One region of the Acinetobacter sp. AB03 genome, then DNA from elsewhere that is predicted to be linked to it. Evidence: predicted binding sites of a transcription regulator. Region 1 holds the regulator's gene; each other region holds the start of a gene.
What was found. The regulator PhoB, encoded in region 1, activates phosphate uptake and scavenging genes when phosphate is short. The targets are predictions, from matches to a motif close to TGTCATNAANCTGTCATAA.

Region 1 (4,221 bases):
ATTTCACAGTTGGGTCCCATTGTGGAAGGTGATATTTTCCAAGCCAAAGGACAAAAATTCACCGTTGATAATTTAATTGCAGATCCGCAGTTGGCTGAACCATTTAAAAATGGTCAGTTTGCAACGGTGTATTTATCGCCTAAAGATTATCACCGTGTGCATATGCCATTTGCAGGTACATTGACGGAAACCTTATATGTGCCGGGTGAATTGTTCTCGGTCAATCAAACCACTGCTGAAAACATTCCAGGCCTATTTGCCCGCAATGAACGTATGGTCTGTTTATTTGATACAGAAATCGGCCGTATGGCCGTGGTCCTCGTTGGTGCCATGATTGTGGCGGGGATTGAAACTGTTGCGACAGGAAAAGTGAAGCCTACTGGCCGTTTAGAGCTAAATCAGCATGACTTGTTCTTGGACAAAGGCGCTGAACTGGGTCGCTTTTACTTAGGCTCAACTGCTGTGGTACTGTTTGAAAAAGACAAAATGACGTGGGATGCAGTCTTTAAAGCCAACTCGACTGTGGTGATGGGTGAAGCGATGGGACATACAGTTTAATCGTTTCAGCTCTCGGTCACCGTCCTTGTTAAACGGACGGTGAGAGACAAAAAAAGCACCGATATCGGTGCTTTTTTCATGCTTTTGAAGAAAGAGGCTTATTCAGGATTATAGGTGCGTTCTTTGGGGAAAATCACTTTAAAAATAGAGCCTTGATTTTCTTTGGATTCAATTTCTAAATGAGCTTGGTGTTGCATTAACACATGTTTCACAATTGCGAGTCCTAAGCCTGTGCCACCCGTTTGTCGACTGCGCGCGCTGTCAACACGGTAGAAGCGTTCGGTTAAACGGGGCAGATGCTTAGGATCAATGCCTATACCAGTATCTTCCACAGTAAAATAAGCCTGTTCACCATTGTCATGCCAACCCATGGTCACCGTTCCACCTTTCGGCGTGTATTTGATGGCATTGGTAATCAGATTACTAAAAGCGCTGGCTAACTCCATATCTGAACCGATTAAGTCGCAGTGACTGTCGATATCGAGATTGAGCGTATGCCCATAATCAATATTATAGGCATGCGCATCGTCATAAAGTTGGTTCATTAAGCTAGGCATATCAATGATTTGATTTTTAGCAATTTGCTTGTCATTTTCTAGGCGTGACAGTAATAGCAAATCATTCACCAAGGCATTCATGCGTTTGGCCTGTGCCTGCATTTGGTCAAAGGCCCGCTTCCAACGTGGGTTGAGGTCTTCTTGGTCTGTAAAGGTTTCAATATAACCACTGAGTACTGTGAGCGGTGTGCGTAGTTCATGTGAAATGTTATCGACAAAGTCTTTACGCATTTGTTCGAGATTGTGCATGCGGGTCACGTCATAGGCGACTAGTAAGCGACTTTCACCCCCAAATCGGGTCATTTTGACTTGAACATAATGTTCATCAAAACTGGATGACTTCATTTTTAAGCCATCTGGTGCCGCATCAATATTATTGTAATAATCCACAAAACTCGGTTGGCGTAATAAAGTCAAAATATTACGGCCACGGTCATTTTGTTCGATGCCTAATAACCGTTCTGCGGCAGGGTTCCACCATTCAATTTGTTGCATGTCATCAATCAGCACCACGGCTTCTTGCAAAGCGACCAATGATGACTGTGCCCGATCAATCAACCCGACCATTTCCGCTTGTACAATCCGTTCTTGGCGCTGTGCACGATAAACATTGAACAATAATGCCCCCCAAATGCCCCCAAGGTTGGGTGGAACTTCGTAGGGACGATTGGAAATCCAGTCATTGACCAAATACAAAGAGCGCATTTGCAGAATAAAAAAAACGGCAAAGGCAAAGGAAATACACGTCCAAAAATAACCGACGCCAAAGCCAATTAAGCTTGCAATCAGCAAGAAAAAGGCAAGGAGACGTAAGTCCTGTTTGGCAAAGCCCCATAAACTGCTGTATCGCGTTTTTTTATGCCCGCGCGCAAGTTCAGGGACCGGGTAGGGTTCATACATAAAACAAAATTAACCTAGGGCGATATCCGCACGTGTAGAGAATCGATAGCCTGTACCGCGAACTGTTTGCACAAAGCGATCTGCCGCATAAGGCTCAAGCACTTTACGTAAACGGCGAATATGCACGTCGATGGTACGGTCTTCAATATACACGTTTCCACCCCAGACTTGGTCAAGAAGTTGTGCACGGGTGTAGGCACGCTCAGGATGAGTCATGAAGAAGGCCAGTAAACGATACTCGGTTGGTCCCATGTCGAGGAAATTATTGCCAAAGCTGACCCGTTGGCTGACAGGGTCTAAGATTAAGCCATTGGCATCAATCGATTTTTCACCGCTGAGCGCATTAGCGCGGCGTAAAACGGCTTTAATGCGTGAAACCAATTCACGGGTCGAAAACGGTTTGGTCATGTAGTCATCTGCACCAGCGTCCAGACCTTGTACTTTATGGTCTTCTTCACCACGTGCCGTGAGCATAATCACTGGAATTTCAGAGAGATTTTCATCGCGCTTGAGACGGCGACATAAGTCTACGCCACTGACGCCACCAGGCATCATCCAGTCGAGCAAGATCAAAGCAGGGCGCTGATCCACAATCATTTGGTGGGCTTGTTTTGCATCTTCGGCTTGTAAGCATTGAAAGCCTGCCATATCCAACGAGGTGTGAATCATTTCTCGAATGGGAAGTTCATCATCGACGATTAAAATGTAGTCATCTTTCACAACGCAATATCCTATTGTAGGTAACGGCAGGCCGTTTTAATTTTATGACAGGCTTATTACAAAGATTAATTATGACAGTATCATTGCAAAAAACAGACGATTGATGAAATTTGCAAAAAAATGTGACAAAAAATCGTCATATTGGAATTTAAAATTAATGGAAGTTTAATCTAAATTTCATTCGAAAATGCCGATCTCATCCAAGTGAAAAGTCTTAGACATCCAATTTTTCCCGTGTATTCGGGTCTGAAAAGGTTTCTAGGAGTGAAATAAACACAATACGGCTGGAGGTTAAAACTTCTTCAAAGGATTGTTTAAACCCACTGACCACCCAACGGATCGCAATTTGCGTAACATAGCCATTGAGGCCTGTGGCGACCAGCGAAATTTCTCGTTCGGAACGATTAATTTGCGGCATCATCAGCATCACAAAGGCCTGAATCATTCGGTCAAAACGGGTCATGGTTTCATGAATGGTGGCTTGGTTATGTAATTCTTGGACCAACATTGCATCGATATAAATAATACGCGCCATGCGGGGATTATCTTTTAAGGTGGTGAGCAGGGCACGCAGTCCAGCATCAATCATTTTGTGTGGATCTGAAGAGGCTTGCATAATGGCTTGCATGACATTGTGCTGTAACTCATCAATCAGCTTTAAAAAAATGGTTTGAAACAGTTGCTCACTTTTTTTAAACGATTCATAAAAATAACGTTCAGTAAGTTTGGCTTCATTACAAATATCTTTCACCGTCACGGCAAAAAAGCCGTGAGTGCCGTAGGCTTCAATTCCTGCTTCAATGAGTTTTTCACGACGCAGCTGTTTACGTTCAGAAAGCGATAAGCCTTTGAATTGTCTTTCTTTAATTTTATTGTTGTCGCTGTTTTTTTGTACTGGTTCAGATGCCGTCATCAGATTTCATCGCCCTATTTTAAAGCCAAGGTTTTGTATAGTTTAGCAATAAACCATGACTCTACCTATGCGTAGGCTTTAATCACTATCTGGTTTTCATGGAATTGACACTTTTGGCTATTAAATTTATGACAATTGATATTGTCAATTATAAAAAAAGTATCTACAGTCGATGTACAAAGATAAAGGACAACCACAATCTCATGAAGAATTTTAAAAATAAAGTTGCAGCCATTACAGGCGCTGGGTCGGGTATTGGCCAACAATTGGCACTTTTATTGGCCAAGGCGGGCTGTCATGTGTCATTGAGTGATGTCAATGAGCAAGGTTTAGCGAAAACAGTTGAACTGCTACAAGGCAGCAATGTACGCGTCACCACGAAAAAATTAGACGTCTCAGACCGTTTAGCGATGCAAGCGTGGGCTGAAGAAACTGTACAAAATCATGGTTCTGTAAATATGATTTTTAATAATGCTGGCGTTGCTTTGGGTTCAACCGTAGAAGGTGCATCCTATGAAGAGCTGGAATGGATCGTGGGGATTAATTTCTGGGGTGTGGTCTATGGCACCAAAG
Region 2 (4,221 bases), 1.5 Mb from region 1:
TTTTAGCAAAGCAGGCCATGGGCGGTCAGCAACAGTCAAACCAACAAAGTGGTTTGGGTGGAATTTTGGGTTCGGTGCTTGGACAACTCGGAGCGGGTGGTACGAGCCAAACACAACAGGGTGGTCTGGGTGATATTTTAGGCTCGGTGTTGGGTGGTTTGACTGGTGGGCAGTCGCAGCAGGCGCCAAACTCGCAGAACTCAGGATTCGCAGGCGGTGGAAAAAGTTTATTGATTGCGGTATTGCCTTTGATTTTGGCATGGATTCAACAGCAAGGTGGTTTGCAGGCAGCTTTAGATAAACTCAAAGGGCAAGGTTTAAGCAGTCAGGTTGAAGACTGGGTTTCAACAGGACCAGGGGAGAATGCCAGTGTAAATCCAGAACAAGTGCAAAACTTGTTTGATGATGCCGCGGTGGAGCAAGTTGCAGAGCAAGCCAATGCGCCTAAACAAGATGTATATAGTGCTATTTCAGAAGTATTACCGCAAATTATTGATTCACTCACCCCGCAAGCAGGACAAACTAATCCTCAAGAAGCCAACGCGGATATTCAACAGGTATTGAACTTAGTGTCAGGGTTTTTAAAGCGTTAAATTTAAGAAAAAATAAAAGGGCATAAGCCCTTTTATTTTTAGAATTCACTTTAATCTTAAGATTAGAAGTTATATTCCATTCCTAAACCAAATACTGTTTTGTTATCTTCTTCAAGATCTACACCAGTAATATCAAGTTTCTGTTGTGCAAGCAAACCGTAGAGACGAGTTTGTTTATTTAAGTTGTAGTCAACACCGATACCATATTGGTCAATGGTGATATCATTAAATGCATCAGCTGTTGTTTCAGCAGTTTGGTATTGAGCTTTAACAACCCATGGTGTGTTGCCAACTTTATATGTTGAGCTAAGTAACCAAGCTTTCTCTTCAAGACCTTCTAAGCCATTAATATCATCAGTAGGTTCAGCTTGTTGATAAAGAGCACCTAACACTAGACCATTTGCGCCGATTTTACTAAAATCGTAAGAACCAGTTACGCGTACAGCATCTGAATATAGTTTTTTACCATCTAATCCAGCGTATTTACCTTCAACGCCAAAGTTACCTGCTAGTGCAAGAGCAATACCAACATCTTTATTATCATAGGTCAAAGAAGTAGAGATAGAATCACCAAAACCATCGCGTTTTCCTTTTTGACCAGATGTGGCATAGTCGTTAGTTGCATCTTCACCTTGTTGCGCTAGGATATTAAATTGTAAGCCACCTAGCATTTTTTTGTCTGTTTCAAACCCGATAGAGTTTTTAAGACGATCTTCACCATACATCATGTTTGTGATATCAAGGGTGTGATCATTAAAGATATCTTGGTATTTTCCAGCAGCATTTTTGAAATAAGAATCAAAAAAACCAGCTTTTAAAGTACCTACATTTTCAAACTTTAAACCACCAAAAAGATTACGTTTTTTGAAAGTTTGAGCATCATTTTCATCACCATCAGCACTGATTTCCCATTCAGCCACATAAACTGCTGATACATTTTCAGTTAATTTTTCTTCGCCTTTAACCCCAATACGAGAAGCGTTAGAATTTAATTCAGTGGCATCTTGATCTTTTTCAAAATCATCATTTTGAATTTGGTCAACCGATACACTGATCTTACCATACAAAGTTGGTGCTGCTTGTGCTGCGCTTACACCCATTGCTGCAACAGTAGCTGCTAGAAGCAATTTTTTCATCAAGATTTCTCCAAAACACTTTTAAAAATGGCATTCGCCTTGCTTTCTTATTTAGTTAGCTTGTGTACAAAAAGTTACACAAGCTCACCAACTTGCTAAGCAGTATCTGTAAACTTTGTGACATTGAAGTGAAGAAAAAATTACAATTTGATGACAGGTAATAAAATGTAATAAATAGACTTCTTGCGTTAGTGACATTTTAATCACCCGAAAGCTATATTTTATGAGCTTTTAGCCAATTCAAAAATTAGATAAAACTATATTTTCGCAAGAGGTCTAATAATTGTGATTTATTTTTAAGTATTTGAATTTTATTTAAATAAAAAATGGAGCAGCTGCTCCATTCATTTTGTATGACACTTTTGAAATATTTAAAGTGCTGCTTTAATTTTTTCCGCTTGGGCTTTAATTTTTTCTTGATCGCCCATTTGTGCAGCATGTTTCCCAAGTTGATGAACCGAGGTTGGAATTAAATGGAAATGTACATGGGGAACGGTTTGCCCAGCAGCCGCTCCAGACAATTGCATGAGCACAATGCCTTTGGCATCCAAACCGACTTCAATGGCTTTTGCTACTTTTTGTACCACTTGAATGGTGTAGGCAGCAGCATCGGCAGGGAGGTCGAGTAAAGTCACCGCAGGTGTCTTGGGTATGACTAAAGTATGACCGTCTGCTTGAGGCATAATATCCATGAATGCAAGAACTTGGTCATCTTCATATACTTTAATGGCTGGAAGTTCACCACGTAAAATTCGTGCAAAAATGTTTTGCTCATCGTAAGCCATGTCTATTCCTTAAGTTTCGCTTAAACTGATTTACTTACAGTTTAATTCTTTTTGACGTTCTTTAATCGCGTCAAGACGTTGTTGCTCTTTTTCAGAGAATTTCGGTTTAGTGGTGTAGCAATTATCATTGCCAAATTTTGCTTTCGCTTCAGGGTCCTTAAAACAGAAACCTTTAGATGCATAAATGACATCATGATCATCTTTTAATTTTTGACACTCTTGCTCAGGTGATGCCGCAAAACTTTGCGCCCCGATGAATGTTGCAAGACTGGCAAAAACCGCTACAGTCAACTTTTTCATGAGAATTTCCTCAGTTTGTAACATTGTATGTAGTCACGCTATTACTTTATAGGGGTTTGTTCTGTTTATTCAATGGTGAGTTCTTACTCAATTGTAATTTTACTTCATAATTTCTGCATATAATACATAAAATTTATATATATCAAGAGCTTTTAAAATACCAGATACAACTGGATATTCATGTTTTTTATGTAATTTAGCCTATTTTTGCAACTTTTTTTAGGCTCTAACATTTTTAAATTTCATTGAGAGGGTCACAGTGCTTCGGTACTTCTGCATTTTAACCTTTAATGTTCGCCTCATCTCAAATGCTATTTCAGGCATTTCTTTCTATACGATTAGCAATGAATTTTATTAAGTTATTCATTTCTTTCTGAATTAAGTACTTATGTATCATTATCGCTTAATGTTATTTTTTTGTCTTAAATGGACTCTTTTGCATGCTTATTTTAGACAGTCTAAAAGCTTTATTTATTATTGAATGCCTTGTGCTGGGGATTTACTTGAAATAAGTGGGTGGAAAATAAATTATGGAAATATAAATTATTGTCTGTGACTTAGGTAATTATAATCTTTAATGGCTAAATATAAAATGATGAATAAAACTTGATTTAAACTTAACTTAAGTTTAAATCATTATGCAGTTGGTTATGAAGGGATGAATTAAAATATGAATGGTTTAGGTCGAACATTTCTAATTTATGGCGCAAGTAGAGGCTTAGGCAAAGCGATTGTAAACTTAGTGCCTGAAGCTCAGGATAAAGTTTATGGTGTCTCTCGTTCTATTCCTAAAAATAATGCTCAATTGAATTGGATTTGTGCAGATTTATCTACTCCTAACGATGCGGTGGATAAGGTAAAAGAAACAGTCAAAGATGAGAAAATAGATGTTCTTATTTATAATGTTGGAATTTGGGAAAATAATGCTTTTACAGAGAATTATAACTTTGAAGAGGTTTCATCTACTGAGTTAAATACCATTCTAAATACAAATATTAATACCTGGATTCAGTCTCTTCAGTCCTTGATAGAAAATTTAAAGTTATCGGATAACGCTAAAGTCATATTGATTGGTTCTACATGGGGTGTAGATAATCATAATGGCAAAGAGTTGGTCTTTTCTGCAACGAAATATGCTTTGCGTGGAATTGCTCAATCATTGCGTGAGATTTTGCGTAACGACCTGATTGGGGTGAGTGTTTTAAATCTAGGGTATTTGGCGACAGAATATGAAGCAGATGTTCCAACCGCAACTGTATTGGCAGAGACCAATCATGCTTTAATTCCTTTATCTGATGTCATTCTAGCCATAAAATTTATCATCTCCACCAGTAATGCATCTTGTGTTAAAGAAATTCTTATGCCTGCAATGAAAGATGAAAATATTTAAATCAAGATGTTTGGTTG
Region 3 (4,221 bases), 2.2 Mb from region 1:
TCCTCTAGAACTAATGATGCACGGCGCCAATCACGGTGGCTTATGGCGTGTAGCTTATTTAGCACGTACTGCACTGCCCTTTGCAGCACTTTATGGCTTTGCCGCAGATAAACTACCTTTAGACAAAGTCTGGGCGAAGTTCAAAAAGTAAGGCCTTGAATACTGGCTTCAATAAAATACAGAGCTAAAAAAAACGCTACCTTGGGTAGCGTTTTTTTTATCATTGGTTTTTACACATCAGATTAAACGAACTGTAGGAACAACCAGAACAAACCACCTGATAAACAGATCGTGGCTGGCAAGGTAAATATCCAAGCCGAAAGAATGGTTCTCACTGTTGCAAAGTTTAGACCTGACTTGTTTGCCACCATGGTCCCTGCTACCGCAGAGTTCAATACGTGTGTGGTCGATACTGGCATACCAAAGCCATCAGCAGCTGCAATCGTGGTCATCGCCACCAATTCTGCTGACATGCCTTGACCATAAGTCATATGGTTTTTACCAATACGCTCACCTACAGTCACGACAATACGCTTCCAGCCCACCATCGTACCTAGACCTAAAGCCAATGCCACAGCCACTTTCACCCATGTTGGGATGTACTGTAAGAATGAATCTAAGTTACTACGATATTCTTTTACTGTCTTTTTGCCCGCTTCCGACATCGCTGGCAATTGATCCGCTTTATCCAAACGTTTGAATGCTGTCGTGCTTAAGTACATGTCATTACGTAGTGCAGAAACTTCAGCTTCAGGAATATCTTTAAGATCTCCATAATGGCCAACACGCTCACCCAAATGATCTGTCAAACTGGCTAAAGCAGGTACGACTTCTGGGGTCATTTCTTTGGTTTGAATATATTGCGTGATCACCGTACGGGCTTTTTCATCTGCAATATCGTTATGATTCGGATAAATCACAGCCGCAGTTTGATCTGAAAGTTGAGCAAATGACTGAATGTGCTGTGAATCTAAATTCTTATTTAAAGAATAAGCCAAAGGCACAATACCAATCAAAATCAGCATGATTAGACCCATACCTTTTTGACCGTCATTTGAACCGTGCGCAAAACTTACACCTGTGCAAGTAAAAATCAAAATGGCACGAATCAGTGGCGGTGGTGGTTTGTTGCCTTCAGGTGGTTGGAATAGTTCCAGTTGTTTCTTAAAGATTTTTTTCACCAATAAGAACAACACTGCTGCAAAAGCAAAACCGATCATAGGTGAAAACAGTAAAGCTTTACCGACTTTAATCACCTGATCCATATCGACACCCGAAGCACCGCTACCCGAATGCATCAGGTAGTTCATAATGCCCACACCCAAGATCGAACCAATCAAAGTGTGTGAACTTGATGCTGGAATACCCAAGAACCATGTGCCCAAGTTCCACAAAATCGCAGCAATCAACATGGCAAACACCATGGCAAAACCTGCACCTGAGCTGACATTCATAATCAACTCAACGGGCAGCAGCGCAATAATACCGTAAGCCACTGCACCACTTGCGACCATAACCCCAAGGAAGTTACAGAAACCAGCCCACATCACCGCAACAGGCGCAGACAGTGCATTGGTATAAATGACCGTTGCAACCGCATTGGCAGTATCGTGAAAGCCATTTACAAACTCAAAACCCAAAGCAATGAACAACGCCGTCGCTAAAAGGATTAAAGAGTAAAGATTCAGTGCAGGAACATGCGATAAGTCAGCAGAAAGCTGAAAGCCAATATAAATTAGCGTTGAAATAATGACCGTTAAAAACACCGGCATAAAAAATTTCGGTGTAGGTACGTGCACATTCGTCGACTTGACCTGTGTCACGTGCACCTGATCTTGGACGGGAGGAATATTAGAATTCATGCAGACGGCTAAAGAGGATATCAATATCCCCTATTGTTCAATTTAATTGTGACAATTATATGACAAATGCGTGTCACATGAAGCCAATTTTTTCATAATTGGCTTATTTTAGATCAGCAGTAAATCAGCTATAAGCCTTGAACACCCTGTGCTGGCTCAAAATTTAATTTCTCGGTGCGGATTACGCTGAATTATTTTCTTACATTTGGCTGTGCTATCTGTAACAATCTGCTCCAATAGATAGTTTCTCATCTCTAGTTATTCTGATCTATTAACATAACGGGTCTATATTTCACTTTCGTGAAAACTAAAGCTAAATCAGCCTTTTTTATTTGCCATATAGCCAATACCACTTGAATTAGGCATCAATCAACCTGCTTTTCTGCTAAAATATTGCACGTTTTGAAAACCTGTTTGTGAGTTTTGAATGTCTACACTTGTCACCTTAAAAGCACTTCTTGCCGAGCGCATCCTTATTATCGATGGTGCGATGGGTACCATGATTCAGCGTCACAAGCTCGAAGAAGAAGATTATCGTGGTGAACGTTTTGTAGATTGGGCTTCTGACCTCAAAGGCAACAACGACCTTTTGGTGCTGACTCAACCACAAATTATTCAAGGTATTCATGAAGCGTACCTCGATGCAGGTGCAGACATTATTGAAACCAATAGCTTTAACGGCACACGCGTTTCAATGTCGGATTACCACATGGAAGATCTCGTTCCCGAGATTAACCGCGAAGCGGCACGCTTAGCCAAAGCCGCTTGTGAAAAATATTCAACCCCAGACAAACCTCGTTTTGTTGCAGGCGTACTTGGTCCAACTTCACGTACTTGTTCAATTTCACCCAATGTAAATGACCCAGCCTTCCGTAACATTACTTTTGACGAACTTAAAGAAAACTACATTGAAGCAACGCATGCCTTAATCGAAGGTGGTGCAGACATCCTCTTGATTGAAACCGTATTCGATACCTTAAACTGTAAAGCTGCGATCTTTGCAGTCAAGGAAGTGTTCAAGCAACTTGGTCGTGAACTTCCACTCATGATCTCGGGCACCATTACCGATGCATCAGGTCGTACTCTTACAGGTCAAACCGCAGAAGCGTTCTGGAACTCGGTGCGTCATGGCGATTTACTCTCAATTGGTTTTAACTGTGCCTTGGGTGCAGACGCGATGCGCCCACACGTTAAAACTATTGCTGATGTTGCAGATACCTTTGTTTCTGCCCATCCAAACGCAGGTTTACCAAATGCCTTTGGTGAATATGATGAAACCCCAGAGCAAACCGCAGCCTTCATTAAAGAATTTGCAGAAAGTGGTTTGATCAATATTACAGGTGGTTGCTGTGGTACCACACCTGACCATATCCGTGCCATTTACAATGCTGTTAAAGACATTCAACCACGTCAGATTCCTGAAACCAGACCTGCATGTCGTCTCAGTGGTTTAGAACCATTTAATATTTATGATGATTCATTATTTGTTAATGTCGGTGAACGTACCAACGTTACAGGTTCAAAAAAGTTCCTACGTCTCATCCGTGAAGAAAAATTTGCTGAAGCCCTAGAGGTAGCACAGCAACAAGTCGTTGCAGGCGCACAAATTATTGATATCAACATGGATGAAGGGATGCTCGATTCGCAAAATGCAATGGTACATTTCCTCAATCTAGTGGCATCTGAACCTGATATTTCTCGTGTGCCAATCATGATTGACTCATCAAAATGGGAAATTATTGAAGCAGGCTTAAAATGCGTACAAGGTAAGCCTGTCGTGAACTCAATTTCCTTAAAAGAAGGTTATGACGAGTTTGTCGAAAAAGCACGTTTATGTCGCCAGTATGGTGCTGCGATTATTGTCATGGCATTTGATGAAACAGGTCAGGCAGATACGGCTGCACGCAAGCGTGAAATCTGTAAACGTTCTTATGATGTTTTAGTCAATGATGTTGGCTTCCCTGCCGAAGATATTATTTTTGACCCAAACGTGTTTGCCGTGGCAACAGGGATCGAAGAACATAATAACTATGGCGTCGATTTTATTGAAGCCACAGGTTGGATTAAGCAGAATTTACCGCATGCCATGATTTCAGGCGGTGTCTCTAACGTATCCTTCTCATTCCGTGGTAATGAACCTGTACGTGAAGCGATTCACTCTGTGTTCCTTTACTATGCCATCAAACAAGGCATGACTATGGGTATCGTTAACGCGGGTCAAATGGCGATTTATGACGATATTCCAAAAGAACTGAAAGATGCGGTTGAAGATGTTGTACTGAACCAAAACCAAGGTGAAACTGGTCAAAACGCCACAGAAAAACTGCTTGAAGTGGCAGAAAAATTCCGTGGTCATACT
Region 4 (4,221 bases), 1.0 Mb from region 1:
TGGCAGTGCTTTACGTTGGTATAAATCAGAGAGTTGGCGTTCAGTCGCTTTGTTTAAACCCGCAACCTTCACCATACTACGGAATAAGCCCACATGGCCTAAATCCAAATGGATACCGTCTGCAAAACCTGTTTTTTCAAGCAGGCTGATCATCACATCAATTAGTTCAACATCGGCATCGATGCTGTCTGAACCGAATAGCTCAGCACCTAACTGCAAAGGTGTACGTGTGGTATTAAAGCCTTGTGGTTTGGTATGTAGGACTGTTCCTGCATAGCAATAGCGAGCAACGCCTTCCACTGGATGTACATGCGCATCAATACGAGCCACTTGTGGTGTCATATCGGCACGCACACCAAGCAAACGACCAGAAAGCTGATCAATCACTTTAAAAGTGGCTAAGTCTAAATCTTGATTCGATTCTGATAGAGAAGATAACGATTCGATGTATTCAATGAATGGCGTGTACACCAACTGATAACCTCGAGTTGCGAGGAAATCTAATGCTTGACGACGCAAAGTTTCAATCACTTGCGCCTGTTCTGGTAGTACATCAGCTACACCATCAGGTAATAACCATGTCTCTGAAATGGGCATGTTGTAAACCTAAAATCTTGTCTGCGCGGAACGAATCCGCATAAAAAAATCGGGGCACACCCGATTTCTCTTAGTCTATCACGATACAATGTGCTGTGCATTAGACAATTTCGGAAAATTTAATTTATCGTTTTGATGTCCTCATTAACAATTTTATTATTTTTATAAGCATAATGATTGAAACAGTTTTGCAGGTTATTCTTTTTAAATTAAGTTGTTGAATCACCAAGCATCTGTTGCTAAGCGATTCAACATATTTTTAATCAATTAAATAAAACGAATAGGTTTAAATTCTGGTTCAGGCACATGAGAATCACACTCCTCACCTTCTTCTTTATGCCCTTTATCGATATAGCCCGTACGTTCTTTTTCAGGAGTATTCTGATGCTCCCAAGCAATAACGGCTTGCATACAAGTTTGACGTTGTTCAGCAGTCAACGCAACGCCATTTGGCCATTTACCAATTTCTACAGCTGTTTTTAAACGCTCAACAATATCGGCATCTAAAATAGAAAGCATCTGTTCAATATTCATGATTTAATCCTGTTGAAAAGAGTCAAAATCTTGGTTCCACCCAAGTTTAGTTCGGCATGACATATAAAAATCATAACCCGGTGGATGTAATAAATTCAGTTTAAAGGGGTGCTTACGAATATGTAAGCTGTCACCCACATTGAGCGAAACACTGTGTTGACCATCGGCACTGACCATCGGCAAGACACGGTTTTCACGAATCAGAAGCTTAATTTCACTGTGTCCACCCACCACAATCGGGCGTGAAGACAAGGTATGCGGATGCATCGGTACCAAAGCAATCGCATCCATCCCCGGATGCACGATTGGGCCGCCACCTGACAACGAATAAGCGGTTGAACCCGTAGGCGTCGATACAATCAAACCATCACTGTGTTGACGGTAGACATATTGACCATCGATATTCAGTTCGAAGTCAATCATATGCACTGACTTACCCGAGTGTAATACTACATCGTTTAGCGCAATCGCATCATAAATCGTCTCGCCCTTTGAGCGAATTTCCATTTCCAATAAGAAACGACGATCTAACTGATACTCACCTTTTAAGACTTGATCGAGCTTAAAAATCACTTCAGTCGGCTTGATGTCGGTTAAAAACCCCAAACGTCCTCGGTTTACCCCCATTACTGGGGTATTAAATTTGACCAAGGCACGTGCAGCATGCAAAAGTGAGCCATCCCCGCCCACCACAATCACCAAATCGACCACTTCACCCAGAAGTGCACGACTCACCGTTTGTGTGTTTTTATAAGGAACCAGTTCAGCGGTTTGCGCATCAAAAACGGGATGTAACCCTAAGCTGAGTAGATGATCATGAATAAGACATAAGGTTTCAACAACTGAAGACTTATCTGGACGTCCAATTAAGCCTATGTTTCGAAATGTTTTATGTGAAATTTGCACCTGCAACATCGCTCCGCTACGATTCCCGCCTATCATAACATTATTTATTTAAATTGATTCAAAAACTAAAGTGACTGCTGCTATACGCGGAATTGTCTATATTTCAGTTTGTTCACAGTTTAATTATTGCAAATTAGCGAAAAGCTTCGCATGATTAGCACAATTTCTCAGGATCTTATTCGTATTTATGAAGTCAGAACGTGGCATAGGTTTAATTGCACTGATCTTCTGCATCTTAGTCATTGCAGCATTCTTGGTGTTTAGTATTTATTTAATAAGACTCGACTCCGTTGTACGTGACAAGTTTGAAGGCAAGCGCTGGGACATTCCTGCGAAGGTATTCGCACGCCCGCTCGAAGTGTATACCAATGCCCCTGTCAGTCAGGCTGACTTCACTCAAGAGTTAAAACTTTTGGGCTATAAGTCCTCGGAAAACTATACCAAATCAGGGAACTTTGTCAGTTCTGGCAATGAGCTATATGTACACACCCGTGGCTTTGACTTCGGTGATAGTGTCGAGCCTGAACAAGTACTTAAAGTCACCTTTGCCGATGAGCAAGTGGCTGAAGTCAGTGCAACTAAACCCTCTTCTACAGGGATTGCACGTTTAGAGCCAATGCTGATTGGCGGGATTTATCCGCAGCATAATGAAGACCGTGTCCTGATTAAACTCGACAAAGTCCCTAAGCCTTTAATTGAGGCTTTAATTGCAACAGAAGATCGTAATTTCTATAGTCACCACGGCGTTTCAATTCGTGGTACGGCACGTGCGATTGTGAGTAATGTCACGGGTGGAAAACGTCAAGGTGGTTCAACACTGACCCAACAGTTGGTGAAAAACTTCTACCTCACCCCTGAAAAAACCATTAAGCGTAAAGTCAATGAAGCATTTATGGCTTTATTGGTCGAGTTTCACTATGACAAAGATGAAATTTTAGAAGCCTATCTCAATGAAGTTAACCTCGGGCAAAACGGCAACTATTCTATTAATGGCTATGGTTTAGCTTCGCAGTTTTACTTCGGCATGCCTTTGCGTGAGCTAAATATTGCGCAACAAGCTTATTTGGTGGGTTTGGTACAAGGTCCAACCTTATATAACCCTTGGCGTAACCCAGAAGCTGCGAAAAAGCGCCGTAATATTGTTTTAAACAACATGTTGGTCATGGGCTATCTGACCCAAGAACAATATGAAACTGAAACAGCTCGCCCTTTAAATGTGATTGCCAAACCGACTCTCGGCCCTTCACGTTTCCCAGATTTCTTAGACATTGTGCGTCGTCAGTTACGTACTGAATACCAAGAAGGTGATTTGACCAACCAAGGTCTACGCATCTTTACAACGCTCGATCCGATTGCCCAAACCAAAATTCAAGACGCGTTTAAATCGACTGTTGGTCGCTTAAGCCGTGGCTCAAGCCGTCTAAAAGAGCTGCAAGGTGCAGTATTGGTTGCACATCCTGAAAATGGTGAATTGGTCGCAGCTGTTGGTTCAACCCAAGACTTTACTGGTTTTAACCGTGCACTCGATGCCAAGCGTCAAGTCGGCTCACTGCTTAAACCTGTGATTTACCTCAGTGCAATTCAGTCGGGACGTTACAACTGGGCCAGCCCAATTGAAGATAGCAGCATTAGTATTCAAGGCAATGGTAAAGCATGGACACCTAAGAACTATAGCGGTGGCGAACACGGCGTTGTACCAATGGTACAGGCACTGTCTAATTCATATAACTTGTCAGCAGTTCGCCTTGGTCAAGAGTTTGGTTTATCGACGTTTAGTAACCACCTAAAACGTTTTGGTGTGACCAGTAATATTCCAACCTATCCATCCATTTTCTTGGGTGCGGTAGACATGTCTCCGATGGAAATGCTCAGCATTTATGGCAACTTTGCCACAGGCGGTTTTAAGTATCCGACTAAATCCATTCGTACTGTTGTCGATCAAAACGGTCGCTTGCTGACCCGTTATGGTTTAAATGTCCAACAAACCATTGACCCTGCTTCTGCCTATGTCCTGAACTATGGTCTACAACAAGTGATGACCTCAGGTACAGGTCGTTCAGCTTATAACACTCTACCGAACTCGCTTCAGCTTGCAGGCAAATCTGGAACCACCAATGACACCCGTGACTCATGGTTTGCAGGTTACTCGGGCAATTATGTTTCTGTGGTTTGGCTAGGTTTAGA

Region 2: a site for PhoB is predicted at 1,867-1,885, ahead of ACY3FQ_RS07805 (porin). Genes of this name have one in related genera too.
Region 3: a site for PhoB is predicted at 1,909-1,927, ahead of ACY3FQ_RS11355 (inorganic phosphate transporter). Genes of this name have one in related genera too.
Region 4: a site for PhoB is predicted at 2,136-2,154, ahead of ACY3FQ_RS05495 (NAD(+) kinase). Genes of this name have one in related genera too.

What each region holds. Positions count from the first base shown of each region.
Region 1 covers NZ_JBUEBA010000002.1:20,075-24,295, forward strand. Annotated here, with positions in the region: gene asd (archaetidylserine decarboxylase) at 1-558, shown strand, start outside; gene phoR (phosphate regulon sensor histidine kinase PhoR) at 657-2,015, opposite strand; gene phoB (phosphate regulon transcriptional regulator PhoB) at 2,025-2,735, opposite strand; gene ACY3FQ_RS00290 (TetR/AcrR family transcriptional regulator) at 2,950-3,648, opposite strand; gene ACY3FQ_RS00295 (SDR family NAD(P)-dependent oxidoreductase) at 3,852-4,221, shown strand, end outside.
Region 2 covers NZ_JBUEBA010000002.1:1,536,066-1,540,286, forward strand. Annotated here, with positions in the region: gene ACY3FQ_RS07800 (YidB family protein) at 1-593, shown strand, start outside; gene ACY3FQ_RS07805 (porin) at 656-1,729, opposite strand; gene ACY3FQ_RS07810 (HIT family protein) at 2,101-2,514, opposite strand; gene ACY3FQ_RS07815 (YARHG domain-containing protein) at 2,545-2,814, opposite strand; gene ACY3FQ_RS07820 (SDR family NAD(P)-dependent oxidoreductase) at 3,485-4,204, shown strand.
Region 3 covers NZ_JBUEBA010000002.1:2,237,597-2,241,817, forward strand. Annotated here, with positions in the region: gene ACY3FQ_RS11350 (hypothetical protein) at 1-151, shown strand, start outside; gene ACY3FQ_RS11355 (inorganic phosphate transporter) at 243-1,862, opposite strand; gene metH (methionine synthase) at 2,290-4,221, shown strand, end outside.
Region 4 covers NZ_JBUEBA010000002.1:1,051,425-1,055,645, reverse strand. Annotated here, with positions in the region: gene ACY3FQ_RS05505 (ATP phosphoribosyltransferase regulatory subunit) at 1-597, opposite strand, end outside; gene ACY3FQ_RS05500 (YeaC family protein) at 865-1,131, opposite strand; gene ACY3FQ_RS05495 (NAD(+) kinase) at 1,135-2,073, opposite strand; gene mrcB (penicillin-binding protein 1B) at 2,225-4,221, shown strand, end outside.